Regions from separate parts of the Shewanella sp. 5_MG-2023 genome, predicted to be linked through region 1. Evidence: predicted binding sites of a transcription regulator. Region 1 holds the regulator's gene; the other holds the start of a gene.
The links. Region 1 encodes MetJ, which represses methionine synthesis genes. Its sites were predicted from a motif close to TAGACGTCTAGACGTCTA; they were not measured.

Region 1 (9,102 bases):
TGTGCGATTACCTTATTTATATTGCGCTAATGAAATTGCAGCGGGTCAATTAGTGAATGTGTTTAATGATTGGCATATTCCCGACACGCCTTTTTATATGCTTTACCATAAAGATAAATTCCAACCAGAAAGGCTGAAAAAATTTATTCAATTCACCATGGAAAATTTTAAGCGCTATCTACCTGATTCATAAAATAACATTTAAAAAACGGCTGATTAAATTCATCTATGCCGTAAAAGTCTAACGGGATTGAAGCCTATTTTTAATTTTTTCGACTATCTTTATTAGATAATTAAAAATGAAAATGGTGAATGATGAGATCCTTAGCGCTGCTATTGTTTTTACTGCTGTTTGCGATAAATACGCAAGCGGGTCAGCTTTATTTTGAAGCTCGCAGTGATAGCATGGGCGGTACAGGTGTAGCCTCATCAAGCCGTATCGGCGCAAGTTTTATTAATCCCGCTTTACTGGCTATTTACGCCCCAAAAACCAATGAGTTCTCCTTACTGTTACCGGTTGTGGCTGCTGAAGTGGATGATAGCGACAATATGCTTGATAAGTTTGACTCACTACAAGACAGTTTTGATGACTTAGAAACGGCCATAAACGGCAATGATACTGATGATATTGCTGGTTTTCGTGATGATTTAGTTATTAATTTAAATGCCCTCAACGGCACTAACGCCTCGGTATCAGCCGCAATTGGCGCAGCATTAGTATTGCCAACTCAAACCGTGCCAATGGCGCTATTTTCCAAAAGTCACCTTGACGCTATGGGCGTTGCTGATATTGCTCAAGGTGATATTGATATGCTGACTAATCTCGATCCCGCCAACCCTCCTGCAGATCTCACTGACTTAGACTCTCAAGGCATTGTATTAGCCGCCGGAGTCACAGATTTTGGGGTGGCGTTAAGCTTTCCACTATCTATAGTTAACATGCCTGTAAAAGTTGGGATTTCACCTAAGTTTCAACGCATTGATACCTATCATTACAGTGCCAGTGCCAATAACTTTGATGTCGATGATTTTGATGATGATAAATATCGAAATGATGACAGCTTATTTAACCTTGATCTTGGGGTGGCTATTGAGCCAACAGAAAGCTTAACCTTAGGGCTGTCTGCTCGTAATTTATTCAGTAAAAAAATAACCACAGTTGAAGCTCAAGGACGGACATTTGAATACCAAATTGAGCCGTTAGTCACAGTGGGAGCTGCTTATGATTGGTCCAGAGTCACCTTAACCACGGATATTGATCTGGTGGAGCAAAGCCGTTTTAGCGAGTTTGATGCGGTGCAGTATTGGCGAGTGGGCGGTGAAGTTAAAGCCACTGACTGGCTGTTTTTACGCATGGGCTACCGCCATGACTTAAAAGATAATAGCGTAGATATTTACTCTTTCGGCACCGGCTTTGCCATCGGCCAAGCCTTTAAGCTGGATATGAGCGGCAGCTATGGTGATGATGCCATTGGCGCTGTGCTGCAAACTTCTTATCACTTTTAAGCGTTATCATTTTTAGCTGTCATCATTGTTGCATTTATATCTGCCACAAAAAGATGATCGACTAGCCTGCTGATAATTCAATTAACGACTTAAGGGTTAGCAATAATGCACTTAAGCTACATAACACCATAGTGGCGATGCGAGTCTTATTTTTATCAACCTTATTGGTTAGCTTTCCTGCGGCAATATTTCCGAGTATGACAGATGGCAATAGCATCAATGACAACCACAGATGCTTTGCTTCCACTAAGCCTGCAAGCATTAAAATAATCAGTGCGATCATTGAGCTGAAAACAAAAAAGATCGATAGCGCGGCTCTAAACTGCGGCGCATCTTTACCGGCTAATAAAATCGCTAATGGTGGCCCACCAATGGCGGCAATATTTCCAAATACCCCCGACAAGACACCTGCAATAAATAGCGAAAGCCGATTTACTGGCGCTGTGATCTTAAAAATACTCAGCAACACCGCTGCGCCGACAATAAAGGCAATGGCTAACCCCAGTACTGCTTGGGGGGCAAACAGTAATAAACCTGCGCCCATAAAGCCACCAGGTATTCGCCCCAGCAGCGCATATTGCAGCCCATTAAACTCCAGTTGAGTACGTTCACGCAATAAGGTCAATAAGGCGATGGAAAAACCCATCATAATCACAGGGGCTGGGACTAATTGTGGGTCGATGATATAGAGAAGTGGACTGGCAACAACCGCAAGCCCAAAACCGATAAGGCCTTGGGTTAATGCGCCTAGAAAAATGATAACCGATGCAAGCATCAAGGTCTGCGGATCGATAAATTCCATTGTCGACTCTTTAGGCGCAATACTGCAACTCACTCTCAGCTTGAGAGCTCGATGCGTTAAATGACGAGCAGTGTTTGATTAATTGAGCAGGCTTATGCTTTAGCGCAAGTACTTCAGCGCTAGTCGCTAGCTTGACTTAATCAAGATCTTCCCACTCAATTCCCATGGCATCCATCAAAGCTTTTGCTTCAGATGGGATGCTATCAGGCCCTTCTTTTGATAAGTCACCGTCATTTGGCAGTGGTTGTCCAGTGTAGGCATGCAAAAATGCTTCACACAGTAGTTCACTATTGGTTGCATGACGTAAGTTATTAACCTGGCGGCGGGTACGTTCATCAGTCAATACTTTTAAAACTTTTAAAGGTATGGATACCGTGATTTTTTTAACTTGTTCATTTTTTTTGCCATGTTCGGCATATGGGCTGATATAGTCGCCATTCCATTCAGTCATTAACTCACCTTTATACGATAGATTCGTGGCAGATTTTAACCGCTAAATAATAACAGTCAAATTATTGCGGTTATTCTATAACGAATGGAAATAGATTTCTTTATGTTTAGACGTCTAAACGGCTGATTTGTATTGACGATGTGACTTAGCTTAGGTACATTTAGCCATCTAGACATCTCTTTAGTGTGTATTCTTTAGGAGTTTACAATGAGCAAACATCGCGCAGCTACGCTAGCAGTACGCCAAGGTATCGAGTCAGATACCCAATACGGCGCTGTAGTCCCGCCGATTTATCTATCAACAAACTATTCTTTTGATGGCCATAAAAACCCTAGAGAGTTTGATTATAGTCGTTCAGGAAACCCGACGCGCTGCGTGTTAGGTGAAGCCATTGCCAAACTTGAACATGGCGCTACTGGGGTGGTTACTTGTACCGGTATGGCTGCGATTACCTTGGTCACTAGTTTATTAGGCCCCGATGATTTACTGATTGTGCCTCACGATTGTTATGGCGGTAGTTACCGTTTGTTCACAAATCTTGCCAACAAAGGCCAATTTAAATTACTGGTGATTGATCAAACAGATGAGCAAGCACTCAGTGATGCGATTGCTCAGAAACCTAAAATGGTGTGGTTAGAAACGCCGTCAAACCCATTATTACGTGTTGTTGATATCAAAGCTATTGCTGAGCAAAGCCATAAAGTCGATGCCTTAGTTGTGGTTGATAACACCTTTTTATCGCCAATTTTGCAACAGCCATTAGAGCTAGGCGCTGATATCGTCATGCATTCCACCACCAAATATATCAATGGTCATAGTGACGTTGTAGGTGGCGCTGTGGTGGCAAAAGACCCTGAACTGGGTGAGTTACTACACTGGTGGTCAAACACCTTAGGGCTAACAGGCTCGGCTTTTGATAGTTACCTAACCTTACGTGGCATTCGTACTTTAGCTGTACGTATTCGCGAGCATCAAAAAAATGCTGAGCAAGTTATTGACGTACTTCAGGCCAGCAATCTTGTCGAAAAAGTGTATTATCCAGGCTTAAAAGACCACCCAGGTCACGATATTGCAGCTAAGCAACAACAAGGCTTCGGCGCTATGTTAAGTTTCGAACTTAAAGGTGGTGAAGCAGAAGTGGTCGCCTTTTTAAATGCACTGTCTATTTTCAGTGTTGCTGAAAGCTTAGGCGGAGTGGAAAGCTTAGTTGCCGTACCTGCAACCATGACCCATAGAGCAATGGCGCCTGCAGCACGGTATGAAGCTGGCATTAAAGATACTTTACTGCGACTATCTGTCGGGATTGAAGATGCTGAAGACTTGGTTGCCGATATTGAAGTAGGCTTAGCTGCTGTCGCTGCGCTTTAAGTTAATCTCCCTTGGCTATATTCATGTAGTCAGGCTGGTATATGTTGTTTAAGGAGTGAAAAATGGCCCGCAGTCATTTACATAAATTTGGTGGTTCAAGTCTTGCTGATGCAGATTGCTATCGCCGCGTTGCCCATATTTTACTGACTCATGGCAACAGTGATGATTTAGTCGTTGTTTCAGCTGCGGGTAAAAGTACTAACTTTTTATATAAATTACTCTCCTTAAGAGAAAACGGTGACTTGTGGCAAGAAGAGCTACAAGTACTGGTGAGCTATCAGCAAAACCTGATTGAGCAACTTCTCTCAAACGAACAAGCGCGCGATTTACGTGAGCGCCTATCAACCGATAAATCGCAATTAGTCAGTTTATTGTCCCTTGAAGAGCGCAATGAATTTCAGCTCAATCATGTATTAAGCTTTGGTGAGCGTTGGTCAGCACGATTAATGGCAGCCTTATTAAGAGAGTCTGGCGTTGCTGCCGCGAATATTGATGCCTGCTCACTGCTGGTGGCTGATGAAGGGCCTGTGCCGAATATTCGTCTTGATGAGTCCCGCGAAAAAGTCCAAAAGCTGCTGGATGCTAATCCAAATACACGGTTAGTTATCACCGGCTTTATCTGCGCCAACAGTAAAGGGGATACATTATTACTTGGCCGCAATGGCTCAGATTACAGCGCCACCTTAATTGCCAGCTTAGCGGACATTGAACGAGTGACTATTTGGACCGATGTTGAAGGGGTATTTAACGCTGATCCGAATAAAATTAATGATGCCAAATTACTTGAAAGCATGTCACTTGCTGAAGCCGATCGTTTAGCTAAACTCGGCTCGCCAGTACTGCACAGCCGAACTTTACAGCCCTTATTTGATACTAATGTTAGTCTCGCGGTGCGCTCAAGTTACGCATCACATACTGACTTTACCCTTATTGCGCCCCAAAGTTCGTCAGCTAGCGCTCCAGTGGTTACCAGTTTAAATGAAGTGGTGCTGTTTCGCTTTAAGCAGCAAGCGCTAATTCAAACCACACTCAAATTACTTGAGCAAGCCGGTATTGCGCCGCTAGCATATTGGTGCTCTGCCCATCATAAAGTTGAACTGGCATTCACTGCTGAAAACCAAAAGCAGGTACAAGCGTTACTGGAGCTACATAGTCATGAGCTATTAATTAGCGATATCCATGCTCATACTGATTTAGGTTTAGTCGCTTTGGTTAGTGCTGATGCAGAGCACTACCGCCGCAGCTTTGCCCGATTATTAAGTCGCGATGCCAAACCCCTGTATCAAGATGGTTTGAGTTTAGTGACCTTAGTGCCTAAATCTCAGGTTAATTTACTCACCCAAAAAGTACACCGACGCTGCGCAGGCCCGCGATTGCGTATTGGGGTATTATTGCTTGGGGTCGGTAATATTGGTGAAGCCTGGATTGATTTATTTCAGCGCTCATCCACCATGCTTAACCGTGAACTAGAAGCCAATGTGCAACTTGTGGGTTTAGTGAGTTCAAAAGAGGCGCTCATTTGCCAGCAAGGAATAGATGCCAATAACTGGCAAGATGACTTTGATACCACAGCAACAACATGGGACTACCCTAGTTTATTTGAGCAGCTTGAGCTGCTCGACTGCGATGAGCTGGTGGCCTTGGATATCAGTGCTAGCGCCAGCTTAACCTTACAATACCCAGAGTTTTTCGCTCGAGGGATTCATATGGTGAGCGCCAATAAACTTGCAGGCTCAGGGCCGTTACCTTTTTACCGTGAGCTTAAGCAGCAGCTAAGTAACCGGCGTTTATTTTGGCGTTACAATGCCAGTTGCGGCGCTGGCTTACCAGTACAGCATGCCCTAAACGATTTACGCAATAGTGGCGACAATATCGAAGCTGTTGGCGGTATTTTTTCAGGTACTTTATGTTGGCTGTTTGAGCATTACGATGGGCAAAAATCTTTTTCTGAACTCGTGGTTGAAGCCCGCGGATTAGGCATTACAGAGCCAGATCCTCGAGATGATTTATCTGGCCGAGATATGCAGCGAAAGTTACTTATTCTGGCCCGTGAAATTGGCTTTGAGATTGAGCTTGATGCCATTGAATTAAATTCATTAGTGCCAGCTGAATTAGCCGACTTGTCGTTAGATGACTTTTTAGCGCGCATTGGCGAGTTAGATGAGTTTATGTTGCAGCAATATAGTGCAGCCTTTGAGCAAAATAAAGTCTTAAGGTATGTGGCATCTTTAGATAAAGTCGATGGCAAAATGCATGCTGAAGTAGGCATTCAATGGGTCGACTCGAACCATCCCTATGCCAGTTTAACCCCTGGAGATAATGTGTTTGTCATCCGCAGCACTTTTTATCAGGGCAATCCGTTAATTATTCGCGGCCCAGGTGCTGGCCGAGAAGTTACCGCAGCAGCTGTGCAGTCTGACTTAGTACAAATCTGTAAGGATTTACTGCAGGAGTGATCCTTAAGCGCGAGTTAAACGACGATTAACTTGGTTGAAAGATTAACTTTAAAGGCCTATTCCCTAACGGAATAGGCCTTTTTTATTGTCATAAAATAGCGCTAAAAGCATAAGCTCAGAGTTAACTTCACTCCCAGTCGATTTGCTGATGATTAATCGACAACGACCTTTTCATTATCAGTCTTTAGCCTGCAAATGTTCGCTGTCTGTTCTTTGGTAAGCGTATTTGGGTTACTTTTTCTTTGGTGGAGAGTATTCAATTAAGTCACATAAAGTGGATCTGATGGGCTACATTTATTATTCCAGTAGCTAAACATCATCCAAGGAGAGGGCGGTATATGAAATTCCTTTTACAAGTCATCACGATAATAGCAATAGGGGCAAGTCGTAACTTGGCTATTGCCGATATTCCTGCTCAATCTCCCAAAGAGTTATTGCAAACCGTACCCACACAGGCGCAAGTTTGTTTAACTTGCCATGGTGTTAATGGTGAGGGTTTAGGTGTTATAGGGCCTAGGTTGGCGGGTTTATCCAGTGAGTATATCGCCTCGCAGCTGGTTAATTTTCAAATGGGTAATCGACAAAGTCCCACAATGTCGGCGATGGCTGCGACAGTACAAGGTGATGCTATCCAAGTCGTTGCTGATTTCTTTGCCGCTAAAACAGTAGCTGAGATCCCATTGCAATACCGCGGTGACAAGGTTGTGATAACTGATACGGCGGAAAAATTGGCTTATCAGGGAGATTGGGGCCGCGATATACCTGCCTGTACTAGCTGTCATGGACCTTCAGGCATTGGCGCAGCCAACTTCCCTCGACTTGCAGGCCAAGAACCTAGCTATTTAAAAAACCAACTATTGGCTTGGCAAAATGGTACTAGAAAAGGTGATGTCGATAATATGATGGCTAATATTGCCGCTAAGCTGACTGCTGATGAAATTGACGCATTGTCAGCGTACTTTTCAGCTTTAAAACCTCTGGTTCAAAATGCTGCTGCTCAACAGCCTTTGGCACAAAAATAAGGACATACCATGAAACTGTTTAATTATTTAGTCGCAGGTGTGTTTATCAGTTCAGTTAGCGCTGCAGAATTACCCGATAGGCAAGCTCAGATTCCCGCTATAGCAAAAGATCCCGCAGCGCAGTATCTGCAACCTAGCGATTTATCAGCTATTCCAGAGGGTGAGTTTGGCGACAAAGTACGTTTGGGCTATCAGATATTTGTTAATACTCAGCAATTAAGAGATAAATATGTCGGCAATGAGCTTAATTGCGTTAATTGTCATATGAACGCAGGTAATAAAGCCAATGCTTCACCGCTATGGGCAGCCTATATGGCTTATCCCGCTTATCGAAAGAAAAATGACAAAGTGAATAGCTACCAGGAACGGATTCAAGGTTGCTTTACTTATTCAATGAATGGTACAGCCCCCGCATCAGGCAGTAAGGAACTTGTGGCTATCTCAGCTTATTCTTATTGGCTAGCCATGAGCGGTTTACTGAATCAATTAAATCTCGATAGCAAAGTAGCAGAGTTGAGTGATGTAGAACTGGTAAAAGGTGGCAATAGAGAAGAGTTCCCAATTCCAGCTGCAGTGAAAGCTAAATGGGATCAAAAAGCCTTAACTTCACTTGCTGGCCGAGGTTTTCCCAAGTTAGAAGCGCCAGAACAAGCTTATTCAACTGAGCGAGGCGAAATAGTTTATCAAACCCATTGTCAGGCTTGTCATGGCGTTGATGGTCAAGGCATTAAAATGGCTAATGTGAGCGCTTTACCGCCATTATGGGGGCCGCAAAGCTACAACTGGGGCGCAGGGATGCATAGAGTGAACACTGCAGCTAATTTTATCTATGAGAATATGCCGCTGGGTAAAAGTATTCAGCTAACAGTGCAGCAGGCTTGGGATGTGGCAGCTTTTGTTAATGCCCATGAAAGGCCGCAAGATCCGCGTTTTAAAGGAGACCTGCCACAAACCCAAAAAAGTTATCATCAACATGATGGCTTTTATGGCAAGCAGCAGCTTGGTAATGTTTTAGGCGCCGAAGCTTATCCAAATTTTCCTGTTAATAAGTAGGACTTTAACCAGTTTCAAGCTTATGCTTTTAAGCTACAATCGTTAAGGCATAGCCTTATCTCATAAAGCATTTTATGGAAATTAAACCAGTTAACGAAACAAAGTGAACCAGATGAAAGATGTAGAAATATACTCACCAAACCAAGCAAATGAACCATTAGTATCTGAGGCACAAGACGCGATTTTTGAGCCATTAGCGTGCCCCGTTTGCCAGCAGGTTAATCAATGCGCGGTTAGTGCGGGTAAACCGATTGAAGACTGCTGGTGTTTAAGCGCTTCAGCTAAAGCTGTGATCAGTGACAAGCTGCGCACAGAGTTAAAGGGCAAAGCCTGCGTCTGTCAAAGCTGCTATCAAAAACTGTCCCAGTGAAGGCCTTAATGACTGCTTATTCAGGGTGTTTAGGCTAGGTTGTAATGGTTCAATAAGATTTAAGCGCTAATTTA
Region 2 (9,102 bases), on a different contig from region 1:
CATTTGAAGTTAATATTCCAGAAGAGCTACAGCATGGTTTAGAAACTGGTGCGAGTGTGGCAAATAACGGTGTTTGTTTAACGGTCACAAAGCTGGTGAATAATAGAGTTTATTTTGATGTAATGGAAGAGACCTTACAGCTAACAAACTTAAATTTTATTGAACCGGGTGACAAAATCAATATTGAACGTTCTTTGACCTTCGGAAAAGAGATAGGTGGCCACATTTTGTCAGGTCATGTTCATACCATGGCAACAATTACCCACATAAGTCATACCGATGAGCATTACAATTTAACATTAACAGTACCGGCTAAATGGATGGATTATATCTTCTATAAAGGTTTTATAGGCGTCAATGGATGCAGTTTAACGGTAGGAGAGATTGATCAAGACCAGTTCAAGTTACATTTGATCCCAGAAACGCTCAAATTAACTAATTTGAGTGACTGCAAACTGGGTGACAAAATCAATATCGAAATCGATAGTCAAACTCAAGTTATAGTCGATACAGTAGAAAGAATTTTAGCTAAAAAATCATTACTAAAATAGCCTACAAAGGCTTAGATTGATGACACATTCTAAGCCTATTAAAGCAGGTTTTTACATGTTCAACTGTTAATAGAACTGTTCATCATCAGAATCTATAAATAATTGAATGGTTCTATTTGAATCGTTTACTTGCAATCGCATATGGATTGGATTGCAGCACACTCGACAATCATCATAATACTCTTGATCTCCACAACTAGTATCAATATGAACATGTTGATTATGGCCGCAATGTGGACAACTTATTACTCGGCTGACTAAATTCATAACTTCCCCCAGTATTTAACATTAAAGCATTTGCAAAACTAAAAAACCTTTAACCGTTTAGCAGCAAGCAGGATTGAGCTTGGAATTAAGTATAGTAAACATTAGTAAAACTCGCGTAATGCCAAAGTTGTCAGTTGAGGTAGCAGCTGCATTGGCTATTAAAAGTTAATCGAGTCATCCAAGAAGGGTAAAAAGCTGTTGTGATGGTGTTTTATTCAATTTTGCGACTGAGTTAGCTTGCTTGCAAAAGGCCTTTTCACATACAATGCGTATTCATGCCACTTATGACTCAGACTCCTGTAATGTCTGATGTTCGGTGGCATTTCTTTTATATATTAATTACCAAGTGGCCCTACGTGTGGGTCACCACTGGATAAGGAAATGAAATGCCTATTATTACTTTGCCTGATGGCAGCAAACGTGAGTTTGCCGATTCTGTTTCTACTTTAGATGTCGCTGCCGACATCGGTCCTGGTTTAGCTAAAGCGTGTATTGCTGGTCGTGTGAACGGTGAACTCGTTGATGCTTGTGATTTAATTACCACAGATTCAGAACTTTCAATCATTACGGCTAAAAATGAAGAGGGTGTTGAAATCCTTCGCCATTCTTGTGCGCACTTATTAGGTCATGCTATTAAGCAAATGTGGCCTGAAACTAAAATGGCAATCGGTCCAGTTATTGATAATGGCTTTTACTACGATATCGATTTAGATCACAAGCTTACTCAAGAAGATATCGATGCGTTAGAAAAACGTATGCAAGCATTAGCTAAAACAAATTATAGCGTTGTTAAGAAAGTGGTTTCTTGGCAAGAAGCCCGTGATACGTTCGAAGCTCGTGGTGAAGAATACAAAATTGCAATCTTAGATGAAAATATCAGCAAAGATGCAACCCCAGCGCTTTACCATCACGAAGAATATATTGATATGTGTCGTGGACCTCATGTACCTAACATGAAGTTCTGTCAAAACTTTAAGTTAATGAGTGTTGCTGGTGCATACTGGCGCGGTAACTCTGACAATAAAATGCTACAACGTGTTTACGGTACTGCTTGGGCAGACAAAAAAGCTCTTAAAGTACATTTAAACCGTCTTGAAGAAGCGGCTAAACGTGACCACCGTAAAATTGGTAAACAGTTAGACCTTTATCATATGCAAGAAGAAGCGCCAGGAATGGTGTTTTGGCACAATGATGGTTGGAGCTTATATTTAGAGCTTGAGAAGTTTATTCGTCAAAAACTAGGGCAATACACTTACCAAGAAGTTAAAGGTCCATTAATGATGGATCGTAACTTGTGGGAACGCTCTGGCCATTGGGACAAATACGCTGATGCGATGTTCACAACGAACAGTGAAAACCGTGAATATGCGATTAAGCCTATGAACTGTCCGGGACACGTACAGATCTTTAACCAAGGGTTGAAGTCTTACCGTGATTTGCCATTAAAAATGGCTGAGTTTGGTTGTTGTCATCGTAACGAACCATCAGGTTCTTTACATGGCCTAATGCGCGTTCGTGGCTTTACTCAAGATGACGCACACGTATTCTGTACCGATGACCAAGTTCAAGAACAAGTCAGTGAATGTATTCAAATGGTGTATGACACATACGGTACGTTTGGATTTGAAAATATCGTCGTTAAATTATCAACTCGTCCAGAAAAACGTATTGGTGATGACGATATGTGGGATCGTGCTGAAGAAGCATTAAAGAAAGCACTTAAGGCTAATGATATCGAATTTGATATTTTACCTGGTGAAGGTGCGTTCTATGGCCCAAAAATCGAATTTACTTTGCATGATTGCTTAGATCGTGCGTGGCAATGTGGTACAGTGCAACTTGATTATGCGTTACCTTCACGTTTAGGTGCTACCTATGTTGCTGAAGATAACACTCGTCAAACACCGGTTATGATTCACAGAGCTATTTTAGGCTCACTTGAGCGCTTCCTCGGTATTCTAATTGAAGAGTATGCAGGTAAATTCCCGACATGGCTTGCACCAGTGCAAGTAATTGTTATGAACATTACTGATAAACAGTCTGATTATGTAGATGAAATTGTTAAAACTTTCAAAGAAAGTGGCATTCGAGCATCTAAAGACTTGAGGAATGAGAAAATAGGCTTTAAAATACGTGAACATACGTTAAAGCGTGTACCTTATTTATTGGTCGTTGGTGATCAAGAGATAGAAAATAAGGAAGTTGCGGTACGAACACGTGACGGTATCGATTTAGGCAAGATTAAAATCAATGATTTTATTGCCAAGATACAAAAACAAATTTCGAGCCGTAGTCTAATTTTGTTGGAGGAATAGGTCATAAAGATCAAGAGAGCAGCAGGGCGACAGCCAGCCCCTAATCGTATTAACGAAGAAATCACTGGCGTACCAGAAGTTCGTCTATCGGATATCGAAGGCGAATCTGTTGGAATCGTAAGTATTTCACAGGCTCAAGAATTAGCTGATGAAGCAGGTGTAGACCTGGTTGAAATTAGTCCTAACGCTGAGCCTCCGGTCTGTCGCATTATGGACTACGGTAAGTTCCTTTTTGATAAAGCGAAAGCTCAAAAAGAACAAAAGAAGAAGCAGAAACAGGTCCAGCTGAAGGAAATTAAATTCCGTCCTGGCACTGATGAAAACGACTATCAGGTAAAACTACGCAACCTGATTCGTTTTCTAGAAGATGGGGACAAAGCGAAAATTACGCTGCGTTTCCGTGGTCGCGAAATGGCACACCAAAGCTTAGGCATGGATCTTTTGAACCGTATCAAAGCAGATTTGGAAACATATGCTGTTGTTGAATCTTTCCCGAAAATGGAAGGTCGACAAGCAGTTATGGTCCTAGCACCTAAAAAGAAATAGTAGGGCAACCAATTAAAAAGTAGCAAAATCCTTTTTGAGGGTTTTGCTCGCCTTACGTTTTATTAATGTCCCAATGCGGAGTTTTAGCAATGCCTAAAATGAAAACAGATAAGGGTGTCCAAAAACGCTTCAGAAAAACCGCTAATGGTTTCAAGCGCAAACAGGCACACTTACGTCATATTTTGACAAAGAAGAGCACTAAGCGTAAACGTCACTTACGTGCTAAATGTTTAGTAGCTAAGTCTGATGTGCCAGCAATTGCACGTCAACTACCATACGCTTAATTAAAGGAGATATGAACAATGCCTAGAGTTAAGCGTGGTGTAACCGCTCGTGCTCGTCACAAGAAAGTACTTAAATTAGCCAAAGGTTATTACGGAGCTCGCTCTCGTACTTTCCGTGTTGCTGTTCAAGCAGTAACTAAAGCTGGTCAATATGCTTACCGTGACCGTCGTCAAAAGAAACGTCAATTCCGTCAACTTTGGATTGCACGTATCAATGCGGCATCTCGTCAAAATGGTCTTTCTTATAGCCGTTTCATTAACGGTCTTAAAAAAGCTTCGATCGAAATCGATCGTAAAATTTTGGCTGACATCGCTGTATTCGACAAAGTTGTTTTCACAATTTTAGTTGAAAAAGCAAAAGAAGCTTTAGCTAAGTAATTAGTTATTATTCTTTAAAAAAGGAACCTTAGGGTTCCTTTTTTTATATCTAAAATTTAGAATCTTGCCATTGTGTTTGACTTATTGGAAGTAGGTGTTATGAAAACCCAGTTAGCAACAGACAGATTATCAATTGCTATTATGACGCTTGATGATGCCGATTTACTTTACGCTCTAGATCAAAATCCCGATGTGATGAAATATATAAACGGCGGAAAACCTACCTCAAAATCTGATATAGAACATATTTCTATACCACGTTTGGCAAGTTATTTAACGCCATCCAAAGGGTGGGGCTTTTGGAAGGTGTTTGAAAAGCGAGAACTAGATACTGTTGATCGTCGTGATAACTTTGTTGGTTGGATATTGATTAGGCCCATGGGCTTTTTCAGTGAGACCCCTGAATTTAATAATCTTGAAATTGGTTGGCGATTCAAACAATCAGCTTGGGGGAAAGGTTATGCGACAGAAAGCGCCAAAGCAGTGATTAAATTATTGGTAGAGGAACAACCAATTATTGAACGTTTTACAGCAATAGCGGATAAGGATAATTTAGGTTCAATTAAAATTATAAAGAAAATAGGAATGGAATTTATCTGTCAGCAGTTTCATTCAGATGTTAATGGCAAAACTGAAGTTGTAATATACAGTTTGAAAGTTAACCATTAAAAAATGAGTAATGTGCAGTAATAGTGTTAAACAAAAACTGGTCAACTGTATAAACAACAGCCTTCACCTGTGTTATTCACATCGATAAAATACAAACAATAAAAAAGCCATCACAATAATGGATGGCTTGTCGCTACTAGCTCACTATGTGTAAACTAGTAGATTACAAAGTGACGATTCTACTTTTGTGCGTCTAAGTAACGCTCGGCATCTAACGCAGCCATACAACCTGATCCTGCTGAAGTAATAGCTTGACGATAATGTTGATCCATTACGTCACCACAAGCATAAATGCCTTCAACACTTGTCTGAGTTGCGTTACCTTGAAGGCCACTGTTGACGGTAATGTAACCGTAGTTCATATCAAGTTGACCGTCAAAAATACCGGTGTTTGGGCTATGACCAATCGCAATGAAAACGCCAGCAACCTCTAAATCTGAAATTGACTCATCTTTAGTGCTTTTCATTTTAAGACCGGTAACACCCATGTTGTCACCGACGACTTCATCAAGAGTTTGATCTAAGTGTAGGATGATATTGCCATTAGCAACTTTATCCATCAGACGGTTGATCAGGATCTTTTCTGATCGGAAAGAATCACGACGGTGGATTAAATGCACCTCAGAAGCAATATTACTTAAATAAAGCGCTTCTTCAACAGCAGTGTTACCACCACCAACTACAGCCACTTTTTGGTTACGATAAAAGAAACCATCACAGGTAGCACAGGCTGATACACCACGGCCCATAAATGCTTCTTCAGATGGAAGGCCTAAATATTTGGCAGATGCACCAGTTGCAATGATTAATGCGTCACAAGTAAACTCACCATTGTCTCCTTTTAATCGGTAAGGGCGCTGGCTAAAATCAACTTCATTAATATGATCAAAGATAATTTCAGTATCAAACTTTTCAGCATGTTCTTGCATTCTTGCCATTAATGCTGGACCGGTTAAGCCATTAGCATCGCCTGGCCAGTTTTCAACTTCAGTAGTCGTAGTCAGTTGACCACCTTGTTGCATCCCAGTGATCATGACAGGCTTCAAATTTGCACGTGCTGCGTAAACTGCAGCAGTATAACCAGCAGGGCCAGAACCTAAAATTAACAGGTTAATATGACGAGCTTGACTCATTTTTTTATTTCTCCATTACATGCTTTAAGCAATTTGCATGGATTGTAGGGAATTTACAGGGTGGGGTAAAGTAGCGATTGCTCCAAGATATAGATTGAGGCAATCGATACCGTACACAAAAGACACCAAGGAGTTATCGCATTAGACTTTTACATGCTAATAACTAATATGACAACTTGGTAAGCCATTCTTTTCTAGATAGTTTTGGTGATATTCTTCCGCAGGATGAAAGGTTTGAACCGGTACAATTTCAGTTACAATTTGTCGTAATCCCCATTTACCACTTTGAATTAGCAACAATTTAGATTGCTCTGCTAATAATTTTTGTTCTTGGCTGTGGAAAAAAATAGTGCTTCGATATTGGCTGCCAATATCACCACCTTGCATATTTAGAGTGGTTGGATTGTGGTTTTGCCAAAAAACGGTCAACAACTCTTCATAGCTAACGATATGTTCGTCAAACTCAACCTGTACCACTTCTGCATGGCCCGTTACGCCCGCTTTCACTTGCTCGTAGGTATGAAATTTGTCATTTCCCCCCATATAACCGCATTGTGCTGCAACTACACCATTTATTTGTTTAAAAAAATATTCAACGCCCCAAAAACAGCCTGCACCAAAAGTTGCTATAGTCATACGATACCCGTAAAGAAGTCTAGATGGCTAAAAGTATATTTATTCTAATAAATAATGCAAGCAAAGATTTACACTCTGTTAAATGTTACTTAACGTTAGCTTCCCCTAAATGTGATAGAATCCGACTACCGTTTGAAACCATTCAATATTTAAAGCCGCATCAAGGAGTCAGCGTGTTTCAACAATTAATGGATGACAAAGATTTTTTAGCATTTACGTTAACTAACATTAATAACAAGGTGCCAGAACAGCGCTTTGAATTGTCAAATAAAACAACAGTTACGATTTTAGATAACGGGATTATTTGTTTTAATCCAGCTCAAGGGTCGACTAAAGACATTGTTTTATCTTGTGCCATACATGGTAACGAAACAGCACCTATTGAAATCTGTAACGAACTCATAAATAATTTATTAAAAGAAACAATCGTTACAAAACAAAGAGTCCTGTTTATAATTGGCAATCCAGATTCCATACTCAGCCAAACACGCTTTGTAGAAGAGAATATGAATCGTTTGTTCAGTGGAGCACATTCTTCCGGTTTAGGTTTATCAAATAAAGAAAGAGTTAGAGCAAAAAAATTAGAGGAATATGTAGCTAATTTTTATCTTCAAAATAATAGCTCACAACGAATACATTACGACTTACACACCGCGATAAAGCCGTCTAAACATGAGAAATTTGCGATTTATCCTTACAGGCCTGGACGTAGCTTTAGTGCTGATCAAATTATGTTTTTAGCGGGTTGTGATGTTGACACCATTTTATTCCATCATGAACCTACCACTACTTTTAGCTATTATTCATCAGAACAATTCAAAGCCGATGCATTTACAGTCGAACTGGGTAAAGTGATGCCTTTTGGCGAGAATGATATGTTAAAATTTGCCAATACTAAAAAGATGCTTTTGCAGTTGATAACTCAACAACAAGTTGAACTAGCTCCTTTTGATAAAGACAAACTTCACTTATATAAAGTGTCTCGTTCCATTAACAAGCAGTTTGATGATTTCAAATTCACCTTTGATAAGACAACGGTAAATTTTTCTGGGTTCAAGCAAAATCATGTATTAGCAACGGAAGGTGACACTGAGATTAAGGTCATTTATCCATACGAAGCTATCGTTTTTCCTAATGAAAATGTACCTGTGGGCCAACGTACAGTATTATGTTTAGTGCCAGCACCTAATGAAGAAATTCAATAAGTTGTAAAGCTAAATATACATTATATATGACAGGATATTCACTAAGTGGAATGAACATTAGTTGATAGTAAGTTTACGTTAACGTAATGTTCGTTCGCATATAATAAATTACGCTTTATTTTTAAGGCTACAAATAACAAGAGCACAATATGAGCAACGCAACACTGACTAATGAAACAGTGCATCGTGTCAGCTTCTTAGACAAAGCTTCATTGCACATTCCTATTTTAAAAATTCTACAAGCTGATGGCACAACTTACGAAAATGCCGTCATGCCCGTTATTGATAAAGCCTTGGCTGAACGTATACATGATACTTGTGTTTTTACCCGAGTATTAGATGAACGTATGTTAAGTGCTCAAAGGCAAGGTCGTATTAGTTTTTATATGACTTGTACTGGCGAAGAAGCCTCTATCATTGGCAGTACTGCTGCACTTGATGACGGTGATGTCATATTGGCGCAATACCGAGAGCATGCATCACTTAGATATCGTGGCTTTACCACTGAACAATTTATGAATCAAATGTTCAGTAATGAAAAAGATTTAGGTAAAGGCAGACAGATGCCAATTCATTACGGTAGTAAAGAATTAAATTACCAGACAATTTCATCACCACTAGCGACTCAAATACCACAAGCTACCGGTGTTGCACATGCTTTTAAATTACAAGGCAAACGTAACGTTGCTATTTGTTATTTTGGCGAAGGTGCAGCATCAGAAGGTGACTTTCACGCAGGCCTAAATATGGCTGCAGTTTTAAAGTCACCAACGATCTTTTTCTGTCGTAACAATGGTTACGCGATTTCAACGCCAACTGAAGAGCAATTTGCAGGTAATGGCATTGCCAGTCGTGGTGTTGGTTATGGTATGCACACTATTCGTGTTGATGGTAACGATATGCTTGCGGTACTCGCAGCAACTCAACAAGCTCGAGCTCATGCGTTAGAACATAATGCGCCAGTACTCATCGAAGCGATGACGTACCGTTTAGGTGCACATTCATCTTCAGATGACCCATCGGGTTATCGTTCAAAAGAAGAAGAAGCTAAGTGGGAGCAACATGATCCTGTTAAGCGCTTTAAACTTTGGATGATCAATAAAGATTGGTTAAATGAA

Region 2: msrA (peptide-methionine (S)-S-oxide reductase MsrA) is a predicted target of MetJ. The motif match lies at 6,792-6,809, and genes of this name have one in related genera.

Annotation. Positions count from the first base shown of each region.
Region 1 covers NZ_JAUORC010000002.1:7,772-16,873, forward strand. The annotation lists gene Q4557_RS00995 (LysR family transcriptional regulator) at 1-193, shown strand, start outside; gene Q4557_RS01000 (conjugal transfer protein TraF) at 316-1,506, shown strand; gene Q4557_RS01005 (sulfite exporter TauE/SafE family protein) at 1,568-2,308, opposite strand; gene metJ (met regulon transcriptional regulator MetJ) at 2,445-2,759, opposite strand; gene metB (cystathionine gamma-synthase) at 2,967-4,127, shown strand; gene Q4557_RS01020 (bifunctional aspartate kinase/homoserine dehydrogenase II) at 4,190-6,583, shown strand; gene Q4557_RS01025 (c-type cytochrome) at 6,922-7,605, shown strand; gene Q4557_RS01030 (c-type cytochrome) at 7,615-8,658, shown strand; gene Q4557_RS01035 (cysteine-rich CWC family protein) at 8,771-9,028, shown strand.
Region 2 covers NZ_JAUORC010000018.1:94,280-103,381, forward strand. The annotation lists gene Q4557_RS12325 (riboflavin synthase subunit alpha) at 1-551, shown strand, start outside; gene Q4557_RS12330 (CPXCG motif-containing cysteine-rich protein) at 618-818, opposite strand; gene thrS (threonine--tRNA ligase) at 1,205-3,133, shown strand; gene infC (translation initiation factor IF-3) at 3,137-3,679, shown strand; gene rpmI (50S ribosomal protein L35) at 3,769-3,963, shown strand; gene rplT (50S ribosomal protein L20) at 3,982-4,341, shown strand; gene Q4557_RS12355 (GNAT family N-acetyltransferase) at 4,441-5,010, shown strand; gene trxB (thioredoxin-disulfide reductase) at 5,190-6,143, opposite strand; gene msrA (peptide-methionine (S)-S-oxide reductase MsrA) at 6,300-6,779, opposite strand; gene astE (succinylglutamate desuccinylase) at 6,953-7,984, shown strand; gene Q4557_RS12375 (thiamine pyrophosphate-dependent dehydrogenase E1 component subunit alpha) at 8,134-9,102, shown strand, end outside.